3 regions of the Lysinibacillus sp. NPDC093210 genome follow, and region 3 is predicted to be linked to each of the others. Evidence: riboswitches for the same ligand, from Rfam matches in the RefSeq annotation. Region 3 holds a riboswitch; each other region holds the start of a gene.

Region 1 (8,117 bases), on a different contig from region 3:
TACACTGTTTTATTCCTACCTTATTCAATAGTTATTATCATTGTAATCGAAAAGAGTTGTATACTGCAATTGTCCAAGTCAAATCTATTTGATTTAGACCCGACCTACTAGCATATCGACATCAATCGTTATTTCATTTACAGTCACTTCTGTATGCTGCGCCTTATGCCAGCCCATCGGCGTCATTTCAAGCAATGCAGGAACGAGCACTGAAGCAAGTGGCACCGTATAAGTTATACGCTCTACTGTGACATTTGAAAAACTTTCACGAAAGCGTACTACAGTTTGCTCATTGGAGTATGTTTCTTTTGCCGAGTCAGCATAAAGTTGTGAACGTAATTGTTGCAAATAGCCACTTTGTGGTACAACTTTTACGACACATCCATTTGACGTAAGTAATCGTTTAAATTCTTCATAATTAGCTGGGGATAAAATATTTAAAATGACATCAAAGCTTGTCTTGGCAAAAGGACTTTTTGCTAAGTCTCCAACACACCAAATTTGCTCTGGATAATGCCGAGCAGCTGCAAGAATACCCTCTTTTGCAATATCAATACCAATGCCGATACCTTGTTTTTGCGACAGTATACGTGCTAAATGTGATCCCTCTCCACAGCCTGTATCAAGCACTGTTTTGGCTTCTCCTATTAGCTCTGCTATTTTCTCCTCTAATGGATCATACAGACCACTATCAATAATCGCTTTACGGGATTCAAAAAGATCTTTACTATATTTAGAAGCTACACTATGCGTCAGCATATTTACATAACCTTGCTTTGCAATATCAAAGGAATGGTTTGCTGAACATGTAAGCCTCCCTTGGTCATAGACCTGCATGGACTCCTGACAAATCGGACAAGCAAATAGCCCGATATTTGCATCTATTAACGCCGCTCCTGCAGCACGTTTTGAAAGTGCCCCCATTTAATTCGCCTCCTTTTGTTCAGTAGGTGAGACAATTGCAAAACGCTCCCACTTTCGACTTTTCCATCTAAAGTATACGATAATGGCACGCATCCATTCATCTGCAGAAATAGCTAACCAAATCCCTACTAGTCCCCAATCTAAAACAAATACAAACAAATAGCCAAGTGGCAAACTCATACAGACCATCGATAAAAAGCCAATTTTCACTGGAAACCTTGCATCGCCTGAAGCACGTAATGAATTAATAACAACGATATTCATCGTACGACCTGTTTCTAATAAAATACTTAATGCTAATACAGACCCACCAATAGCTATTATCTCTGCATTATCTGTAAATATGCTCATTAACTGTTTTCTGAAAATCGTCACAACACTTACCATTAGTATTGTAAAAATAAAAGCTGAGCGCACGCTTATCCATAATTGATGATATGCCTCATCTTTTTTACCCGCACCTACATAGCGACCTATAATAATAGCTGTCCCCGTACCGATTGCAACCGCAAACAAGTACGTAAACATCGAAATATTCATTGCGTATTGTCTTGCTGCAAGCGTTTCAGACCCTATATAAGTTGCATAATAGAGGAAAACAATTTGGCAAAATTGATAAAGCACTTGCTCAAATGCAGACGGTAAACCGATATTTAAAATTTTTCGGACATACTCTTTTGAAAAAGTGAAATAGTATTCGATTTTCACACGTATCTCCATTACCTGATACAACAGCCATGAAAATACAATAACCGCAAGTCCACGACTAATAATCGAGGAAATCGCAGCACCTTTCACACCCAATTCAGGCAATCCAAAATTACCAAAAATCAATCCGTAGTTTAACACGACGTGAACGACATTCATACCGAGTGATACATACATCGTCTGCTTCGTCCAACCATGTACACGAATAATAGCCGCTAATGCATTAATAATAGCTTGTAAGAAAATAAAACTACCAATTATGACTAAATAACTTTGGGCATATTGTAAGACATCGCCCTTCAGATTCATCATCGACATTAAATGGCTTGAGCCTAAGAAAAACAGAGCACTCATAATAAGGCCAACAATTAAGTTCATCGTAATTGCCAACGCCGAAATCTTTGTAGCCTCTAAAAATCTTTTTGAACCTAAATATTGCGAGACAACTATTGCAGCACCATTGCCTACCACTTCAAGAATTAATATCGCAATATGAATGTATTGATTTGCTGCGCCAACACCTGATACAGCGTTATCCGATAAGGCACTTAACATAAATGTATCGGCTAAGCCCATTAACATAAATAAAAAAACTTCTAAAAAAATCGGCCATGTTAAATGAAATAGACTAAACTGGTCTGCCGAATGTTTCTCTCTAATCGCATGTCCCAACAACTTCACTTCTCTCTATATTACATAAAAATCTATTGTATCTTATCACAGATTTGCCACTGTAAAGGATAGCGAATACAAAAATATTTTGAATAGCTTACAAAAAAAATCCCTCTCACTTACTTACTGTGAAAGGGCGTCCTACTAGCATAAGCAATTTTCTTGTAATTGCTGGCGTTTTTCTGTTGTTAAACCAAACTCTTGCTCTAAAAACGCTGTTTTCGAACCATAACGACTATCTATAGCATCAAAAGCAGCTTGCAAATAATCCTCACGTGCAGACATTAATGCATGGAACTGTTGTAACTCTTGTTCATTAAAATTATTTTGAATTGCCTGTGCCATTCTTTCTACCATAGGGCGTAAATAAATATTCGTATCTAAATAGTCTTGCATAATGGTTTCCTCGGGTACGTCTAATGCGAGCAAAATGAGCGCACCGCCAATTCCCGTTCGATCTTTTCCTACTGCACAGTGATGGACGAGGCCTAAATTATCTGGATTTTGAATTGTAGACATTAATTTTTTAAATGAAGCATTGTTAAATGGCATTTGTGCATAAAAATCGCGGAACATCTCTGGGCTTACAACCTTATAAAAATTGTGGCCGCCGGTATTTGTCGGCATCTCAAATGCGTGATTGCCCTTTGCAGGAATTTGAATATACTTTGCGCCTTTAAATGTGGGGTTAGGATTATTTAGTGCCTCTTGTTGATCTCGGTAATCGAAAATTGTTTTTACTCCTAGTGCTTCAAAGCGCTCCTTGTCCGCTTGTGTCATCTTACCTAGTGCAGCTGAGCGATATAGCAATCCATTCTTAACCACTCTGCCATCTCGCGTCTTATAGCCACCCATATCACGGAAATTCAAGACTGCCTCAAACGGAATAACTTTCATGCCAAACTGTGTCATCCACTACGCCTCCCTTATTTAAGCAATCATCTATATCTCTATTTTATAGAACAACTGAAGATAATACCAATTATTCACAAAGCCTTTTAGAAGAAATCCACAGTCTATGAATTGTCGGTAGCCATGGAAATATCGCCGGTTGAAGCCCGTGAAGTCTGTACGCAGCAGAAAATATCTGCTATAGCGGACAGCAACGTTCACAGCAAAAAAGTGTTAGATTGAACGCAGTCAATCTAACACTTTATCTCTTTGGCACAAGCTCTAATGGTTGGCTTTCACCATTTATATTTATTTAAATAATTCGGGATATACTGCTTTTGCTACCATCTCAACAGCTTCACCAATACGTGGACCTGGACGATTTGAAATATCAGTATCAATATAATTTACTGCTTTATCTTGAATAGCAGTAATTGTATTCCATCCATCACGCCCAAGGATTTCTCCTACTGCGTCTTCTACATAGTTTACTGTTGTTAAAATAACTTGAGGATTTTTCGCAATAACATCTTCCTCAGAAACTTTTACCCATCCTGTTTGATCACCAAATATATTGTTCACATTCGCTGCATCAAGAATCTCTTGTTGGAAAGTACCAGCTGCTGTCGTATAAATATCTGGCTTAGGGCTAATTTCTAAGTAAACATTTTTAGGTGTTTCTACACCTTTTACTTTTGCTTGCACATCCGTGATTTTCGCTTTAATATTTTCGTTTAATTGGTCACCTTTATCTTTAACGCCCATCACTTCAGCAATTTGTTGAATATCTCCATATACATCTTCAAATGATGCTGCTGATTGAATAGCAAATACTTTTACGCCTGCATCTTCAAGACCTTTTAGCGCATCTAATGTTTCGGCATTGCCTGTTGAATAAGCAATAACAACATCTGGCTTTAATGCTACAATTCGCTCAGTGTTGAATGTTACAGAATCAGAAACACGTTCAATATCTTTTGCTTCTTCTGGGTACGTATCATATTCAGTTGCACCAATAACTTTATCGCCAACACCTAGTGCAAATAGGATTTCTGTGTTACTCGGTTGTAATGACACAACCGTTTTTGGTACTGTATCAAAGGCTACTTCTACATCGCGATCATCTGTCACTTTGTAGCCTGTTTGCTCAGCTTGTTGTCCTGCTTTTGATGTATCGTCCTTTTTAGCTTCATTTGCTGTGCCGCACCCTGCCAATACAAGGGCTAACATTAACACTGAAAGCCATTGGAAATTAAATAGTTTCTTCACTTTACACATTCTCCTTCTTTTTCTTCATCGGATATGATTTGCTTATAAACGGTATTTCAGCAATACCAGCCTGTTGATTCATGTATACAGCCATTACAAAAAATACATTAGCTAATAATCCTAAGTAATCGAAAAGGATGGCTGGTACTTCTCTTTCCTCAGAAACTTTATGTAGAACACGGTATGATTTTTTTGCCTCACTACGACATAAATGAAGCGCAGTTGCAGCCCCCGTACCTTGTGGTAAAACAAAGTTCTGAATTTCTTCCTTTACATGCCCTACATAAAAATCATAGCGATTGCTAAGCCATAACAAATCTTCTTCCGTTACCGCTAATTTGCCACGTACTGAGCCATTTACATGGTAGGCCATTGGCAAAATAGTCAATAAATCTGTCGCCACTACTTCAACTTCTTCAGCTTTTACAGCCGTCAATGCTACACCGACATGAGTTGTTAAACTATCCGTACGAATCTCAAACTCTACAGTAGATATTTTTTCACGCATGAACGGGTAGCAAGAATAACGGGCATCTTTTTTCATACTTAGTCCCTTCTTTCTTTCATGAACAGATTTTGCTTTAAGGTGCATAAAAAAAACGTCGCTCCCTAGGGAACGACGAAAATAGCATATATAGTGCCGCCTCACGCGACATTGCCTATGTATTTGCCGTATATCCTCCTAGCTTCCGAAGAGTTTTTATACATTAAATAAAGGTCGGTCTCCTGGCTCGTACAGCTCACTACCCAATGCAGTAGCGATATCATAAAACCTTCCCATCTCGGAACTTTCCCTTTTCGACAGTGGCATTTTTTATGATTCTTGTACTTACAGTTGCGGAAACAGCTTCGGTTTTACACCGAATTCCCGATTATGCTAAATTAGCACCATTATTCTGCAAGAATTATTCACTTGATTAGCAGTTTATCATATATTGATTTGAAAAAGTAGTTGTGAGATTGTGGAATATTCGAATATATTTATACAAAACTTAGCACTATTTCTACATAGTGATCAGCTATTTGTTATTCCAACCTAAAAATTCTGATTAAAATAGCTTGCTATAAAATTTTTTCAATTGCTTGTTCAATATCTAATTGTGAATCTGTTGGTTCAAAGCGCTCAACTGTATTACCTTGATTATCAACTAAAAATTTCGTAAAGTTCCAACGAATGTTACGTCCATCTAAAAAGCTAGGCGCAATTTGGATAATAGCTTCAGCTAACATCTTTTCCTGCATATTCGCTTTTCCGAATTCACGAAAATCTACTTCATGCTTTAAATAATTGAATAACGGATGTGTCTCTTCTCCATTAACCTGGACTAGTTCAAAAATCGGGAAAGATACCCCGTAGTTAATTTGACAAAGTTGTGTTGTCTCCACTCCATCTTCTGGGTTCTGCTGCCCAAACTGATTACATGGGAAACCTAAAACAACGAAATTCTCCTTGTCGTATTTATTATACATTTTTTGTAAATCTTCAAATTGATATGTAAAATCACATTGGTTGGCGGTGTTGACGATTAACATTGTCTTTCCACGATACGTCTCCATTGATAAAATTTCACCGTTAGGCTTTTTCACTAAATAATTATAAATTCCCATTTTCTCGACCCTTTCTAATTTACCAAAATTATACTGTTATTATGCTATACACAGTTGCATATTTACGTGTTTCCCCTTTATAGATATTTCTAGCTCTCACTTATACCATTGCTTACATCAGTATATAAGACCTATCAAAAACTGAATCCATCCTCCTATTTTTATTATAAGCAATAACTCTCCTTTCTTCAAAACAACACACTTGGGCATAAAAATAGCCATCTCGCTATTTTAACGGATGGCTGTTTTATATTTCTTTTTGTATTTTATATCCTGCTCTTCATCTATTAATCTCTTTGCAATATCCAGTAAGTTTTGATCATTCGTAGCATCAAACAACTTCTTGAAGGAGACAATAATATCATATCGAATACGCGATGGTTGCTTTTCATCGATACATGTTTGGAACCTTTTCGCTAAATATGAAACAATTAAATCCCTTTGAACTTGTCCAGCAAGCCCAATTTGCCAAATTGCTTGAAGAGCATGCCTTGCTGTTACTGTTTTTTCATCATATGTTACTGCCCAAATTTTTAAAAAATCATCCAGAACACGCTCTTCAGGGTCACTTTTTGCTGCTAATGCACATAAAAACTGTGCTGCCCGTGCACGAGCATGTCCATCTGTATATGTAAGGGCTTTAATAAGCTGTTCCCAAACAGCATATGTCCAATCTACTGGTTCTTGCATAATTTTTATCAATTTTCTGTACGACGCGTATTCAATCTCACGGTCACGCTCTGTTAAATTACTAAAAAGTTGCAAAATCTCTTTTTCCATGATTTATCCCTACCTTCATTCTTTCAGAACGTTTTCAAATTTTATTTTTTTTATGGTACACTTTACTTAAAAATAACGATAAAAGGAGAGCTTATGAATAGAACTATAACTCGAAAGTTGATTATACGAACGCTAGCGATTATATGCCTACTTATAGCCGTATATTTTATCATTCCTGTCTCCGTGCCAATTATTTTAGCAGGTGTTACAGCTTTTTTATTAGAACCCATTGTTATGTTTTTTAAACGAAAATGGAAAATGTCGCGCAAAATAGCTGTTGCTTTTATATACATAGTAAGCGTTATTTTTATTTCTATTATTTGTTACTTTACTATTACGCAACTAATGTCGCAAATTATTTCCATTTCAAAGCAAGCACCTTACTATATCTCTAAATTATCCGAGATGTGGGGTCATATGCAAGAGAATATTTCAAAATATACAGAAGACTTTCCAACTGAAGTGAGTGCTTCACTTCAAAAAACGACAACCGACTTCATTGAGAAAGTTGAAGATTCTTTTTTAAACTTCTTTAATTATACCAAAGTTACGACCTTCTTTTCACAAATTCCAAGCCTCTTTATAAGTCTTCTTGTTTATATGATCGCCCTATTTCTATTTATGCTAGATTTACCAAAATTAAAACAGTCAACTTATAAATATTTAATGCCTACAACTGAAGAAAAATTGAAAATTATTACTAATCGTTTAAAAGACGCATTTTTCGGTTTTATGAAGGCTCAGATTCTTGTTAGCTTTATTATAGCTGGGGTTACACTTGTAGGTTTACTACTTATTCAACCGAAATATGTGATAGTTATGACCATTATTATATGGATTATTGATATTATCCCTTTCCTTGGCTCAATTATTATTTTAGCACCTTGGGGAACTTATCACCTCCTGATGGGTAATACAGCGATTGGCATTAAGCTCTTTGTTCTTGCAGCTATTTTATTAATTATTCGCCGAACTGTCGAGCCTAAAGTAATGGGTGCACATATCGGTTTACCCCCTCTGCCAACATTAATCGCGATGTTTATCGGTTTACAATTGTTTGGCGTCATCGGCTTATTCGTAGGACCATTTGTTATCATCTTCCTCTTCACCTTAAAAGAAACAGGGGTTATCAAATTGAATATCAAAATTTAATATAAGATTGAAAAGAATATACTGCAGTTGAGGATATTCTATTTGATGGGCATCACAAAAGTATAAATACCAAAAGGCACCCTCTGTTCTTTTTAAACAGAGGGTGCCTTATA
Region 2 (8,117 bases), on a different contig from region 3:
GTGAAAATAGACAGCAGCTAGAGGCTGTTGGTGTATTTTTAGAGGATTTTGGACAGTCATCATTTGTTATTCGTGAGCACCCTAGCTGGTTTCCAAATGGCGAGGAGCAGGACATTATTGAGGATTTAATTGAGCAAGTATTGACGACGAAAAAGGCAGATGTAAAAAAAATGCGTGAGGCAGCAGCCATTATGATGAGCTGTAAAAAGTCTATTAAGGCGAATCATTATTTAACGAAAGAGCAAATGGTTGCGTTGCTAGACGATTTACGTAAGGCAGACAATCCATTTACCTGTCCACATGGTCGGCCAGTGCTAATTCATTTTACAACCTATGAAGTGGAAAAAATGTTCAAACGGGTAATGTAGTGGTAACTGAGCATCGCGGTCGCAGTAAATTAAAGAAAAGCTTACAGCGATCTCGAGCGTGGTGTGAAAACCTAAGGGGGAGAATGAATGGGTGAATTTATTTTAGCAATTGATCAAGGTACGACAAGTTCAAGAGCGATTTTATTCGATCATAAAGGTGAAATTGTCCATGTTGCACAAAAGGAATTTCAGCAGTATTTTCCGAAGGCAGGCTGGGTAGAGCATAACGCCAATGAGATTTGGGGATCAGTGCTCGCAGTTATCGCAGCTGTTTTAACTGAAAGTGGTCATGAAGCAAGTGAGGTACATGCAATTGGCATTACTAATCAGCGGGAAACTACGGTAGTTTGGGATAAACATACGGGTCAGCCTGTCTATAATGCTATCGTTTGGCAATCAAGGCAAACTCAGGACATTGTTAAAGAGTTGAAGGAACATGGCCATGAAAAAATGTTTCAGCAAAAGACAGGGTTACGTCTGGATTCCTACTTTTCTGCAACAAAAATTAAATGGATTTTAGACAATGTTGAAGGTGCTCGTGACAAGGCAGAAAATGGTGATTTACTATTTGGCACGATTGATTGTTGGATTGTTTGGCGATTATCAAAAGGGAAGGCACATATTACGGATTACTCCAATGCGGCGCGGACATTACTTTATAATATCCATGAACTACAATGGGACGAAGAACTTTGCAAACTACTAAATATCCCTATGACAATGTTACCAGAAGTAAGAAATTCCTCAGAAATCTATACGAAAACAGCACCAAGCATATTTTTTGGGGAAGAAACGCCAATTGCAGGTATTGCTGGCGACCAGCAAGCAGCGCTCTTTGGGCAAACATGCTTTGCGAAGGGGATGGCTAAAAATACGTACGGTACTGGCTGTTTTATGTTGTTAAATACGGGTGAACAGGCTATACATTCTGAAAATGGCTTGCTTACAACGATTGCATGGGGTATTGATGGCACTGTAACATACGCATTAGAAGGCAGTGTCTTTGTAGCAGGTTCTGCAATTCAGTGGTTACGTGATGGTCTTCGAATGATTCGAACTGCTAAGGAATCTGAAAAATATGCAACAAAGGTTGCTGATACCGATGGTGTATACATTGTACCTGCATTTGTAGGATTAGGAACACCATACTGGGATACCGATGCCCGTGGCGCTATTTTTGGCTTGACACGGGGTACTTCAAAAGAACATTTTATTCGCGCAACACTTGAATCATTGGCTTACCAGACGAAAGATGTACTGGATGCAATGGAGGAAGCGGCAGGTACGCCAATTGAAGTATTGCGGGTAGATGGAGGAGCTGTAAGTAATGGCTTCTTAATGCAATTCCAAAGTGATATTTTACAGTTAGAGGTGGAGTTAGCAAAGCTAAATGAATCGACTGCACTCGGGGCAGCCTATTTAGCAGGGCTGGCAACTGGATTTTGGGATAATAAAGAGGCGTTAGCTGCATTATGGGCAAATGGGCAAACCTATCAACCCAAAATGACCACAGAGCAAAGCGCGATATTATACGCGGGCTGGCAAAGAGCTGTAGAGGCTACACGTTTATTCAAATCATAGCTAATGGGGGAGAAAGTATGTTTTCATTTGAGCATCGTCCTAAAATTATGGATTATTTAGAGCAATATAGCTTTGACGTATTAGTAATTGGAGGTGGCATTACGGGTGCTGGAATTGCACTCGATGCCGCATCAAGAGGATTATCTGTCGCATTGATTGAGATGCAGGACTTTGCGGCTGGTACATCTAGCCGTTCAACAAAGCTTATTCACGGAGGCCTTCGATATTTAAAACAATTTGATATGGGTGTAGTGGCTGAAGTTGGGCGTGAACGCGAAATCGTTTATGATAATGGTGTTCATGTAACGACGCCTGAAAAGATGCTGTTGCCTTTATATAAGCATGGTACACTTGGTCCGTTTACGACTTCAATAGCATTGAAGGTCTATGACCGATTAGCAGGTGTGAAAAAGAAAGAACGTCGTACAATGCTGAGTGCACAAGAAACAGCAGCGCTTGAGCCATTATTAAAGCGCGATGAGCTCGTTGGCGGCGGCTACTATGTAGAGTATCGTACCGATGATGCACGTTTAACAATTGAAGTGCTAAAAAAAGCGGTTGAATATGGCGCACTTTGTGTAAACTATGCTGAAATGACAGGATTTTTATATAACAAGAAAAAACTAATTGGGGCAAAAGTAAAAGATCATGTAACAGGAAAAGTAGTGGAAGTTCATGCGGCACAAATCGTCAATGCTACTGGCCCTTGGGTAGATGAAGTCCGACAAAAGGATAAAAGTACGGACAAAAAACAATTACGTCTAACAAAAGGTGTCCATATTGTCCTCGATCAAAAGCACTTCCCATTGCAACAGGCAGTCTATTTTGATATTCCAGATGGACGAATGGCTTTTGCAATTCCACGAGATGGTAAAACTTATTTAGGGACAACGGATACAGTTTATGAAGGAAATCCTATACACCCTACCGCAACACAACAAGATGTAGATTATTTAATTGAGGCAGCTAAAAATGTTTTTCCTACAGCCGAAATTACAAGAGAAACAGTTGAATCTTCTTGGGCAGGTGTACGTCCACTTATTTTCGAAAAAGGTAAAGACCCTTCTGAAATTTCGCGTAAAGATGAGATTTGGACTGCATCCAGTGGTTTGATGACAATTGCAGGAGGCAAGCTAACAGGCTACCGCCAAATGGCTGAAACAATCGTTGATAAAATTGTCAAAACACATAAATTTAAGCATGCAAGTCCATGTATGACACGTGAGTTGTCGCTTTCTGGTGCAAAGGGCATTAATGCTATTAATTTCCCTGATTATACTGCATATAAAGCAAGAGAGGGCGTTCAGTATGGCTTGAATTATGATGAAGCCAAGCATCTTGTGCAAAAGTATGGTACAAATGTAGATGCTTTATTTGATCAGGTGAAGTATTTGCATGAGCATGGCAGTGCGATGCCTCTTGTGTTACATGCGATGCTGCTTTATGGTATAGAAGCGGAAATGGTTTATACACCTTGTGATTTCTTTATTCGTCGTACGGGATTATTATACTTTGATATTGATGCAGTGAAACGATATAAGGAGCAAGTAATTCAAGTAATGCAACAGCGTTTTCACTACTCAGATTCCCAAAGAAATACCTATGTTGCTCAATTAGAACAAGCCATAATCGATGCGACAAGTTTTGCGGATGTGGAGGTGAAGTAAATGGAAGAGCGTTATATGAAAATGTCGGATGGACATTTTGTGTTTACGCGCACATTGACTCCGGCAATTCCATGCATAGGTCATTTTCATATTTTACATGGCATGGCAGAGCATAGTGGCCGTTATCTAAAATTTGCTCGAATACTATGTGCAGCAGGCTATGCAGTTACGATGCATGATCATCGTGGACATGGAGAAACAGCATCTTATAACGGCACATTAGGCTTTTTCGCTGAAAAAAATGGTTTTGACCGTGTTGTAGAAGATGCCCATGAAGTGATCATAACTATGCATGCCCACTTTGCCGATGTGCCTTTAATTGTGTTTGGTCATAGTATGGGTTCTTTTATTGCTAGAAGATATATTCAGCTTTACAGCAATGACGTGGATAACGTTATACTTTGTGGAACCGGAAACGTCTCGACATTGCATAAGATTGGGCATTATGTTGCACAAGTATTGGCAATGCAACGGGGCAAAGAGTTGGAGAGCCCTTTATTAAATAAATTGAGTTTTGGGAGCTTCAATAAACAAGTTCCAAATGCTAAAACAGCATATGATTGGTTATGTTCGGTAGAGCATGAGGTGCAAAAATATATCGATGATCCATATTGTGGCTTTATACCAACCAATCAATTTTTTGTTGACTTAACGGCTGGCCTTATGGTGCTAAATCGAAAAAAAGAGATTGAAAAAATAAATAAAAACTTACCGATCCTTTTGATAAGTGGTAGCAAGGACCCTGTTGGTGACGGTGGTCAAGGGGTGTATACTGTGGCAGAGCGTTTTGTAGCGGCAGGTATACAGGATGTTACAGTCTATTTATTTGAAGATAAGCGACACGAAATTTTAAATGAAGACAATCATCAGGCGGTTCATCAAGTTTTATTACGGTGGTTAGAAAAGTATGATACAAAATAAAATCCAGCAAGCAGAGGTCGTAGCAATAGTTGGACCAACGGCCTCTGGTAAAACAGCACTGAGCATTGAGCTAGCAAAAAAGTATAATGGTGAAATTATTAATGGCGATTCGATGCAAATTTATAAAGACTTAAATATTGGTACAGCGAAAATTACCGAGGAAGAAATGCAAGGTGTACCACATCATTTATTAAGCTTCAAAGAGCCAACAGAATCATTTTCAGTAGCAGATTATCAAAAACTAGTGCGTGCCAAAATTAGTGAAATACAGGAACGTGGGAAGTTGCCAATTATTGTTGGAGGCTCTGGGTTATATGTACAAGCAGTGCTTTATGATTTCCAATTTACGGAGGAGCAGGTAGATGAGGTAGCACGTAAGGCTTATTATGAGGAGCTAGAAAAATTAGGTCCTGAAGCCATGCATGCAAAACTATTAGCATTGGATCCGAAAACGGCAGAAACAATTCATCCGAATAATACGAGACGTGTCATTCGAGCATTAGAAATGATTGAATTAAGTGGTGTTTCAAAGGCTTCAGAGGAACATAATCGTGGAGAAATTCCACTTTACCGCCATTTGATTTTAGGGCTTGGTGAAAATATGTCACGCGATGAGCTTTATGATCGCATTAATCGTCGAGTAGATTTGATGATGGACAAAGGGCTGTTACAAGAAGTAAAAGGGTTATGGCAGCAAAATATTCGAGATGTACAGTCAATACAAGCGATTGGCTATAAGGAATTGTATGATTACTTAGATGGTCGATGCACATTAGAAGAAGCAATTGAAAGTTTAAAACAAAATTCTCGTCGCTACGCGAAAAGACAACTTACTTATTTCCGCAATAAGATGGACATTCATTTTATTGAAAAAGACTAAAAACTTTAATAATTTCTAAAAATTACTAATTGATAAATTGGTATAACATGCTACTATAGGAATGAAGAGGTAGAAAGAGAGTAGGGGAGGCGCAATCTATGAAATCAATCAATTTGCAAGATACGTTTTTGAACCATCTACGTAAAAACAGTGTTTTTGTAACTGTGTTTCTGTTAAACGGGTTCCAGTTAAAAGGAACAGTGAAATCCTATGACAACTTTACAGTATTATTAGTTGATGCTGAAAGCAAACAGCATCTCATTTACAAACACGCAATTTCTACTTTCGTTCCAGCAAAGCAAGTCGAATTTTTAGAGACAGAAGAATAGAGTCATTTTAAGCAGCTAGTGTTACATCACTAGCTGTTTTTTTTCGTTCACGCTATAATGTAATAGGAAATTGATATATTGGAGGACTATAAAGATGAAATCAATGGATACAACGCAATTATTAGAACAACTAGATGCTAACGAAGACCTATACATTATTGATGTGCGAGAAGATGATGAGGTAGCACAAGGTGTTATTCCTGGTGCTAAGCATATAGCGCTTGGAACAATTCCAGAGCGTTTAGATGAAATAGATCGATCTAAGCCTTATATTATCGTATGTAAAGCTGGCGGACGCTCGGCAAATGCATGTGCTTATTTAGAAGCACAAGGTTTTGATGTAACAAATCTTGAAGGCGGCATGCTTGCATATGATGGGGAATTAGAATTTAAATAATGTAAGATGAAGGTATTTAACAAGTCAGTTGTTAAATACCTTATTTTTTTAGCTTATATTAAAAGATGGCAATGCAAAAAGTGCTGTTACCAAAACTTTTAACAATATTGACACTCAAAAAACTTTGTCGTAAATTTAAAGTAATTACATAAAAGCATTAGGTGCCCACTTTGGGAGAATAGGGAATAAAGTGAAATGCTTTAGCGGTCCCACCACTGTAAAATGGAGTTTTATAGAGAATACCACTAGCGATGGCTGGGAAGGTTCTATAAAATGTTGAGATTGAGCCAGGAGACCTGCCTAATTGCTTCGGATGATATGGACGATGGAAAAGTCTGTAGTTTATTTGTTATGAAATAAACTACAGGCTTTTCTATTTTTTCATTCTTTTATGTAAAAGGTTAAAAAAAGGAGAGATGATGATGCAATTGCTACAACAAACGATTCAACAAATTCAACGTACTAACAACAAAATGATGGAAAAAGCGAAGGAACGTATAGATTCTCTTAGCAAGCCACCAAGCAGTTTAGGGAAGCTGGAGTCACTTGCTATACAACTAACTGGGATTACGGGAGAACTATATCCGAAACTCGATAACAAAGTGATCATCGTTTGTGCGGCAGATCACGGTGTTTGTGACGAAGCGGTAACATCGAATCCACAAAACGTAACATTTTTTCAAACATTGAATTTTCCTAAAGGGGTAACAGGTGTTTGTGCTATTGCTAAAATAACAAATGCAAAAATTGTAACAGTGGACGTCGGTGTCAAAGAGGATATTCCGCTTGATGCTGGTGTTTTAATTAAAAAAATTAAATACGGTACGGATAATATGGCGAAAGGTCCGGCGATGACGAGGGAAGAAGCAGTCCAATCAATTGAAGTAGGCATAGAAATAGCGACATCAGAAATAGCAAAAGGGGCAAATGTTCTTGCTACTGGTGAAATGGGGATTGGCAATACAACACCTAGTGCAGCTATATTATCAGTACTTCATGCTTGTCACCCGCTTGAAGTGACGGGATTCGGTGCAGGGCTAGGGTCAGGTGGAATTGAACATAAAGTAGCTGTTATTCAAAAGGCTATCGAAATAAACAAACCTAATCGTCATGATGCAATCGATATACTTGCAAAAGTTGGTGGGTTAGAAATAGGGGCTATGGCTGGAGTGATCCTTGCGGCTGCCGCAAATCGCAAACCAGTTGTAATTGATGGCTTTATTTCTACAGTAGCTGCACTAATTGCATATGAGCTTGAACCAAAAGTACAAGACTATATCATACCTTCTCATGCATCAGAAGAACCTGGGGCAAAAATAGCAGCCGAATTGCTAGGAGTAGAGCCGATGCTTCATATGAATATGCGATTGGGAGAGGGCTCTGGCGCAGCATTAGCGTTTCCAATTCTAGACGCAGCTTGTTCGATGATGAGCAATATGGCTACATTAGCAGAATCTATGGCGCTAATAGAAAATTAATAATTGACGGTAATAAGGTTAGTTTTTAGAGCGAAGGAAATAGTATATGCAATCTAGTTGATGGTACCGAAGGCGGGCGACTCCAGCGGGAACGCACGCAGCGTAAGTCGCAACAAACCGCGCGTTAGCGAGGGTTGCGGCTTACGTCGTGCCCGCGGAAAGCGCACGCCGTAGCGGACATCAACGATATAGCAGAAAGAGTTCGACTAATGTGATGGTATTTTTACGCTATGTAAAATGAATGAAACTATAGTTGTCCCTTCTTTTGCAGTAAATAAAAAATTAGAAGAGAACACGAGTTGATGGTAGCGAAGGTGGGCGACTCCAGCGGGAACGCACGCAGCGTAAGACGCAACAAACCGCGCGTTAGCGAGGGTTGCGGCTTACGTCGTGCCCGCGGAAAGCGCACACCGAAGCGGACATCAACGATATAGCAGAAATAGTTCGACTAATGTGATGGCATTTTTACGCTATGTAAAATGAATGAAACTATAGT
Region 3 (8,117 bases):
AATCTCCCATGATAGTCAATTGATTGATACTTTCAACAGTTCCAAGAATTTCTTTATATAGGTTTAGGATTTTCGGATAGGTATCCTTATAGTTAAAATAAGGGACTTTAGGATAAATAGGAGCAATAATTTTCGCATCTAAAGATTGCGCCATATTATCCATAAACAACCAGTGTAAATCTAAAGGTTGACTCGTCCAAGCACCACCATGTATATAAAGAATAACTTTTTGTTTCGACGACTTTTGGTCATTTATTGTGAAGACTTGCATGCCCTCGAAAGTCAACTCCTGAATATCACTTAAAAATTTAACATCTTCCCCAATAACATAGGGCTTAGTATTTTCAGTTCCCCTTTGCTTAAGGAAGCTTTTGGTGTTTTCAATACTAGCAAAACTCTTTTTATTACCTTGGGAAGTGATCCATTTTTCAAATTGAATACTTTCTTCAGAACGTTCTCCATTATAAATTTCTACACTCATTTTAATTTCTCTCCTTTAAACTTTTTATTGTGTTCATCCTATTTCATCGAAATGATTTGAGATAACCATGTATTTCTTTAGCTGAAGTCTTTGTTGGATCGAAGGTCTTGTGTAGATGGTATTCAATTAAACGGCCTATTAGTTGAAATGTCATTGCCCATCTAGTCAAAGCAATTGTATCACACCTTTTTTTCTAATTATTGGACTTTATTACAAATTATCAGACTTTATTACATTTGATTAATCTTTATTTAAAATCTACAGAAATACCTATAAAAAATAACGTTCCCAATGAAAATTTTGACGCATATGAAAAGCCACGAATGTTGTACCATCAACGTTTCGTGGCTTTCCTTGGGAACATTAATTATACATGTTTTTATGCACATTCTTCAAATGTCAGTCATAGCATTGCTTTATTTGTACTTGAAACATTGTTGCACTATCGACGGTTATGCATATTTCTTAATGTTGTAAGACCGCATTTTTTGACGATACCCCTACTAAAAGTTTTAGTATATAGACTAAACTTAAACCCTTTTCCATAAAGGCTTTAAGTGCCATTTAGTATATATAACCTATAATAAATTAAGTCTCCCTATGTTTTCATTTCTATTATTTTTCTGTTTGTTCTTGCTTCTTTTTCAAATACTCCGCACGTATTTTTTCAATTTGCTGCTTTTTATCAAATTTGGCAGGTTTGTTTTTTTCATGATACTTTGTCACAGCTACCTTACCTTTAGTATCCAATTGATATTTCCCCACTTTGTTCACCTACTTTTCTAATCCTTAAAGAAGAATCTATTCAACAAATATACTATACCTTATTTTACTGACATAAACCTTATTAAGTACCGATAACCTTGCATATATAAAGAAATATTTTATTTTCAATCATAATACTAATAAATTCAGAAAAAATAAAATAACATTTTTTTACTTGATTTTAGCGAAAATATCAAAAATAATTATCAAAAATTTTAATTTCACCTTAATCAATTTCCAAAATATTATTATTTTTTTAATTCCGAAATACTAGGTTTCATAATACTTTTCATTAAATATTTCACATTAAATTCATTGTTTTAAATAAAACAACTATTTTAGTTTTTGATATAAACATGTAACAAGACTATCTTGTCCTAAATACAGACAAAATCCCCTAAGAATTTTCGCCTCTCAGGGGATGTTATTTTTTAGCTTACGCTTGTAATGAAAAGAGCGTTTTCTCTTATTCTAGATAATCAATATGTTGATTGCTGTACTTGTTGTCGTAATGTTTTGGCAGCAGCAACCATATGAGCGAGCGCTGCAACTGTTTCAGGTTCTTTTCTCGTTTTTAGACCACAATCTGGGTTGATCCAAAATTGATTTGTCGATAATACTTGTAGGCTATCCTGCATGATACTTAACATCTCTTTTTCGCTCGGCACCCGAGGACTATGAATATCGTAAACACCTAATCCAATCCCTTTTTCATATGGGTTTATTAGCAGTGATGCAATTAGCTCTCCATGACTGCGTGACGTCTCTATAGAAATAACGTCAGCATCCAATGCACTAATTGGTTCAATAAAATCATTGAACTCACAGTAACACATATGTGTATGAATTTGTGTTTCATCCTTTACACTAGCCGTAGCGAGCTTAAAAGCATTCACTGTCCAATCCAAATATGCGCCCCAATTTTCTTTACGTAGAGGCAAGCCTTCACGTAATGCAGGTTCATCGACTTGAATAATAGCAATGCCAGCCGCTTCTAGTGCCTCAACCTCTTTCCTTAGTGCAAGTGCAATTTGATAGGTTACATCTTTTCTTGCGATATCGTCACGTACAAATGACCAGTTTAAAATCGTAACTGGACCTGTTAACATTCCTTTCACATATCGATTTGTTAAACTTTGTGCATAGGCAGTTTCTTTCACTGTCATCGGTGCTTCCCATGCAACATCACCGTAAATAATCGGTGGTTTCACACAACGAGAGCCGTACGAAACGACCCAAGCTTTTTCTGTAAATGCGAAGCCTGATAGTTTTTCACCAAAGTATTCCACCATATCCGTACGCTCGAATTCACCATGCACTAGTACATCAATATCTAAATCTTCTTGTATCGCAATCCACCGTTTCGTTTCTTGTGCGACAAAGTCAGCATATGCTTCATCTGCAAGCTGTTTTTTACGCCATGCGTTACGTGTGCGCTTCACTTCATCAGATTGAGGGAAACTACCAATCGTAGTCGTTGGGAATAATGGTAGCTGCAGTGACTGTTGTTGAATAATCTGACGCGCATTAAAATCATTTTGACGTTCAAAATCCTCTGTCGACACCGTTTGTACTTCTTGTTGAACTGCCTGATTATTTCGTACGGGATGTTTTTTTAATGCTTCAATTGCTTTCATGCTCTCAGAGATAGTATGGTTTGACGTATGATTTTTTTCTTTTAAATATTTAGCCACCTCTGATATTTCTGCTAATTTTTCATCAGCAAATGCAAGCGCATTTTTTAAGACAGGCTCTAATTTTGTTTCAAGTGCGGTCGAAATCGGCACATGCTGTAAGCTACATGACGATTGAACCCACAGCTCCTGTGCACTAGTCAGCTGTTCAATTGCCCTAACTGTTGTACTTACCTCTGCTAAATTTGCCCTCCAAATATCTCGCCCATTAACAATACCTACTGCCAATACTTTATCATGTGGAAAGCCGAATTGACGTAGCGCCTCCATATTTTTCGTATAGCCATGAACAAAATCCAAGCCAAATCCTTGTACAGGGAGTTCAATTAGTGTGTTATAAGCGGATAACGATTCAAAATAGGTTTGTAACATAATATTAGCCTCTGGTATAGCGGCTGCTAATTGTGTATATATTTCTTGCACAAGTTTGACCTCTGCCTCATCTAATGATGTGACTAATGCAGGCTCCTCTAATTGAACCCAGTCAGCACCGGCTGATACGAGTTCTTGGATAACCTGCGCATACAGTGGTAGTATTGCTAAAATAAACGCAACTTGTGATACTTTATCGTAACCTTTTGTTAGCTTGCAAAATGTATATGGCCCGATTAGCGTTGGCTTCGCAGTAATGCCATATACTTCTTTAATCTCAAGGAAATCTGCAAGTATTTTATTGTCTGTTAGTTGCAGAACTTGTCCTTCATATTCAGGTACAATGTAATGATAATTTGTATTAAACCATTTTGTCATTTCACTAGCAACAGCTTCTTTATTTCCACGCGCTACCGCGTAATACGTTTGTAAATCTACCTTTCCACCCTGCCAGCCGAAGCGCTTTGGCACTAAGCCAAACATCATCGCTGTATCAAGCATTCTGTCATACAGTGTGAAATCCCCAACAGTGACAATATCTATACCGCTACGAAGCTGCTTGTCGATGCGTGCAAGACGAATTTCTTTCATTTTTTGTAAGAAATCTTCTTCTGTAAGTTCATTTCTCCAAAATGCCTCTAATGCCTTTTTCCATTCACGGTCATCCCCTATGTATGGGTAGCCAATTACAGTCGTTGTATACGTCATATTACTTCTCTCCTCTGATTTAAAATAAAAAAAACCATTTTCCTTTTCAGGAAAATGGTAGTTATTGTATATCTAAATTAGCTATGACGAGGCGATACGATAATATATTAATTATCGTATATATTCGTTAGTCGCACAGTGCCGATTCGGTCACATCTCACCACCTATTTCCACGTAGGTTATTTGGTGTGTACTAGACATTGGCAGGTCTCCTGGCTTCTCATCAACACGCCTCACAGCCTTCCCAGTTCCCCAGTGGCATATGTGATTTGCTCCGATTTACAGTTGCGGGACAGCGTCGGATTTACACCGACTTCCCTTTTAAGCCAAACTTTCATTTGGCACCAACTCTTACACAATATTCAATTATGTTTCTTACTATAACATACATTTTTCTGAAAAGTATAACTTTTGTGAAGATATGTATATTATTTCGGTACATAATTCTTTTAATCATTCTAAATTGTACTGATTGCCGACATAATAATTAAACAATCTATCAAAAGGTATTTCAAGGAATTTGTAGAAATATATAGTTATAACAAGAAATAATGAGGAGGATTACTATGATTGTCGGATTACATCACGTACAATTAACAATTCCAAAAGGTACCGAGAAGCAAGGGAAAGCGTTTTATTGCCATGTGTTAGGGCTCAAAGAAATAGAGAAACCAGAATCCCTTAAAGGGCGTGGTGGATTTTGGTTACGAGTTGGTCATCAAGAAGTACATGTTGGCACAGAAGACGGCTTTGATCGACTAACAACGAAAGCGCATATTGCCTATCAAGTAGAGGATGTAGCATATTGGAAAAAAATATTAACAGAGCATCATATCGAAATCCTTGATTCTGTTCCAATTCCTAATTTTGAGCGCTTTGAATTTAGAGACCCTTTTGGTAATCGAGTAGAAATTATTCAGCCCATTTAAATTTTTAAAAAAAGCAGCCATCGATGGCTGCTTTTTTATTTACAGTTTAAAGTGCTGAACCTCTTTGTTTAAATTCTCTGCCATCGATGCTAAATAATCTGTATTCTTAGAGATTTCATCCATTGTTGCAACTGTTTGATCAATTGTTGCAGTCGTTTGCTCTACACCAGCGGCAGACTGCTCTGATATAGCTGCAATTTCATCGATAGAACGATTGATTTGCACAGTTGTTGTTGAAATGCCCTGCAAGTTTTCTGTTATCCCTTGAATACTACTACCCATACTATTTACAGCAGAGGCAATTTGTTCAAAGGTAGTATTAGTATTCGTAATTTGCTCTGTGCCCCTTTTCACTTCTTCATAGCCCGTTTGAAGTGAAGCTGTTACCCCAACTGTTTCGTTTTGAATGCGTGCTACTATAGATGAAATATCCGTCACTGAATATGATACTTGTTCTGCAAGCTTGCGCACTTCATCGGCCACAACAGCAAAACCTTTGCCTTGCTCCCCTGCACGTGCTGCTTCGATTGCAGCATTCAATGCTAATAAGTTGGTTTGATTGGCAATATCATCAATGACAGAAACTAATTTAGATATTTCCTGTGATTGCCTATTTAAGCCTTCTACTTTTGCAACAGCCTCTTGGACAATTTTATCAATAGTAAACATTTGCTGTGTTGAGTCATTCATTAAATGTTGGCCACTTGCAGTAAGTTGCAACACTTCACTCGAATAGCCTTGTAAATCTATGCCTTGTTCATTGGCTTGCTGGACATTTATTTTAAATGTGTCAATCATCTGCGCTAAATCCCCTGCATTTTGTGCTTGTGATTCAGAGCCACCCGCTAGTTCAAGCATTGTTAATGCAATTTGTTCTGCACCCGTTTTCACTTCTAAAGAAGATTGTGCAAGTTGTTCACTGTTGGCAGCAACATTGCCTGAAACAACATTTATAGAACCAATAATTTCATGAAGCTTACTATTCAATGTATTTGTCGATTGCACGAGTAAGCCGATTTCATCCTTCATTCTTCCAGGCAAAGAGGGCTGACTAATATCTCCGTCTGCCATTTGCGATATTTTTTCAATTACTGCTTTTATCGGATTAGCAATCATAAACGCCGATATGTAAGCGATTACAATCGCAACTACAGTTGTGAGTACTCCTATCATTAAACCGACATTCATTGTTTGCTTCGATTGAGCGATCATTTCCTGCCCAAGCTTATTAATAGATGCTTCTCTTGCACTTGCAAGGTCCTCGTATCCTTCTCTAATTTCCACTTCGAGACGATCAACAGAATTAAGGTTTTGAACAGCCAATTCTATATTTCCTTTATCATATTCATCAAATACTTTCGTTTGTACAAAGCTTCTCCATTTTCTTGCTTTTTCAACTGTTTCCGTTAAGCTTTTATCTGTCGACAATTCATTTAATATTGTATTATTTTCTTCTGCAATTTTTATATAATCATCAAATTCCTGTTTATATTTTTGATTTCCTGTTAGGACGTAGCTTTTAGCAGCAGTTGTTCGAACACTAATTGTCGATGATAACTTTTCACTTGCTGTTAACAACTGTAATTCTTTATTAACAATTTCTTCTCCAGCAGCAATAACACGTTTATTGGCGAAAAAGCTATAGGTGTTAAAACAGGCGATGAAAAATACAAAAATGAAAAATGCACTTAAAATTTTAGCTCTAATTGTTTTGAACCTCAGTTTTTGCAACATACCATTTTCCCCTTTCGTTCGTGAAATTATATAAATTACTACTATTGAACAACTAATTTCGCCAATATTTGCGGGCAATGCTTCAATCTATTTCTACCTAAATATAACATATATTACCTTTAATACCCATAACTCGAACTATGTATTTCACACTTAATGATCAACAAAAAAATTCCTATAATACGTGCTTTTATAAGTACTCTTTGACTAATAAAGTTATTTTTATATCATTCCTTACCCTTATTTTGATTTCTCTATTAGCACATTGCCTAGCATTGTTTCTATATGTAACAATGCATAGTTGCTAGGGTTTTTGTATGCACTATTTATCAAACTGAAACATTTGTAATGAAACTGTAAATTCAAGCGATAAAGCCTTATACATCAAGGTTTTTACATAAAGCGATGCTCCCTGTGGAAACATTTACCTCGCAGAACCCTTACTTTTTCATGCTACGATTATTGCAACAGCAAGCAAACAGATATGAATTTACTGCTCGCTTACAGGAGGTAAAAACAGCATGAAAAAACAATTCTTAAAAACTACACTAGCATTATCGATTGGATTTAGCTCATTCGGAATCGTTCAAGCATCCATTGAACCAATCAAAGTTGAGGCTGCAACGACAAATGCACAACATAATGACAAAGCTGTCGCAGCGAAGGCTGAGCAACTTATTCAAACAGGAAAAAGTTTAATTGGTAAGGCTACATATAGTAATTCAGTTTACAAGTCTACATATCCTTACAAGTTTTCTTGTGCTTCATTTATTATGTATATTTTTGAACAGAATGGAGTAGATATTGGGACTTATAATGAAAATTATATGATCCAGCAAGGGACATTTGTTCCTAAAAGCCAATTGCAAAAAGGCGACTTAGTATTCTTTAAAAGTAAAAAAACGGGCACAGATCCCGATCATGTAGGCATGTACATTGGAAATAACAAAATTATTCATATGGCTGATTCCAAGCAAAATATTGTCATTTCGGATATGAGTAGTAAGCCTTATTATACTGATAACTACGTTTCTGCACGAAGAGTATTGCCTACATTACTATCAGCTAACCCTGCAACGAAAGGCGATACAGTTGTTGAAAATGCATTAACTTATAAAAATAAAGTAACAATAAGCTCATTAAATAAAGAGCAAAGCTTACATTTTACAGCCCCTGGTTTCGTAGAATATGTCTATCGTAAGAGCGGTGTAAAACTTGGCACAACAACCTTAAAAGAACAAATGGCTAAAGGAACTACGGTATCACGTGCCAATTTAAAAAAGGGCGACTTAGTGTTCTTTAATAGTGTGAAAGGGTCAAAAAACCCTTCCCTTGTAGGTATCTATGCTGGAGATCAGCGTATCATCATTCCAACTTCAAGTGGTGTTACTACTAGAGTACTCTTTGTTGATTACTATAAAGAGCATTATTTAA

Evidence for each region. Region 3 has a riboswitch for cobalamin ahead of metE (5-methyltetrahydropteroyltriglutamate--homocysteine S-methyltransferase). Riboswitches for the same ligand answer to the same signal wherever they lie in the genome.
Region 1: linked by a shared signal. The riboswitch ahead of ACIP9C_RS19030 (hypothetical protein) and the one ahead of metE (5-methyltetrahydropteroyltriglutamate--homocysteine S-methyltransferase) in region 3 are both predicted to bind cobalamin.
Region 2: linked by a shared signal. The riboswitch ahead of cobT (nicotinate-nucleotide--dimethylbenzimidazole phosphoribosyltransferase) and the one ahead of metE (5-methyltetrahydropteroyltriglutamate--homocysteine S-methyltransferase) in region 3 are both predicted to bind cobalamin.

What each region holds. Positions count from the first base shown of each region.
Region 1 covers NZ_JBIVOE010000009.1:106,916-115,032, forward strand. Annotated here, with positions in the region: gene ACIP9C_RS19005 (lysophospholipid acyltransferase family protein) at 1-5, opposite strand, end outside; gene ACIP9C_RS19010 (putative RNA methyltransferase) at 94-924, opposite strand; gene ACIP9C_RS19015 (MATE family efflux transporter) at 925-2,304, opposite strand; gene ACIP9C_RS19020 (tyrosine-protein phosphatase) at 2,449-3,216, opposite strand; gene ACIP9C_RS19025 (ABC transporter substrate-binding protein) at 3,505-4,464, opposite strand; gene ACIP9C_RS19030 (hypothetical protein) at 4,466-5,008, opposite strand; cobalamin riboswitch at 5,164-5,372, opposite strand; gene ACIP9C_RS19035 (glutathione peroxidase) at 5,527-6,072, opposite strand; gene ACIP9C_RS19040 (hypothetical protein) at 6,304-6,852, opposite strand; gene ytvI (sporulation integral membrane protein YtvI) at 6,946-8,004, shown strand.
Region 2 covers NZ_JBIVOE010000002.1:249,106-257,222, reverse strand. Annotated here, with positions in the region: gene mutL (DNA mismatch repair endonuclease MutL) at 1-368, shown strand, start outside; gene glpK (glycerol kinase GlpK) at 456-1,949, shown strand; gene ACIP9C_RS06830 (glycerol-3-phosphate dehydrogenase/oxidase) at 1,967-3,616, shown strand; gene ACIP9C_RS06825 (alpha/beta fold hydrolase) at 3,617-4,537, shown strand; gene miaA (tRNA (adenosine(37)-N6)-dimethylallyltransferase MiaA) at 4,524-5,417, shown strand; gene hfq (RNA chaperone Hfq) at 5,516-5,746, shown strand; gene ACIP9C_RS06810 (rhodanese-like domain-containing protein) at 5,841-6,143, shown strand; cobalamin riboswitch at 6,286-6,461, shown strand; gene cobT (nicotinate-nucleotide--dimethylbenzimidazole phosphoribosyltransferase) at 6,566-7,621, shown strand.
Region 3 covers NZ_JBIVOE010000001.1:100,617-108,733, forward strand. Annotated here, with positions in the region: gene ACIP9C_RS00490 (alpha/beta hydrolase fold domain-containing protein) at 1-481, opposite strand, end outside; gene ACIP9C_RS00495 (hypothetical protein) at 1,097-1,246, opposite strand; gene metE (5-methyltetrahydropteroyltriglutamate--homocysteine S-methyltransferase) at 1,726-4,020, opposite strand; cobalamin riboswitch at 4,206-4,384, opposite strand; gene ACIP9C_RS00505 (VOC family protein) at 4,587-4,949, shown strand; gene ACIP9C_RS00510 (methyl-accepting chemotaxis protein) at 4,989-6,683, opposite strand; gene ACIP9C_RS00515 (C40 family peptidase) at 7,205-8,117, shown strand, end outside.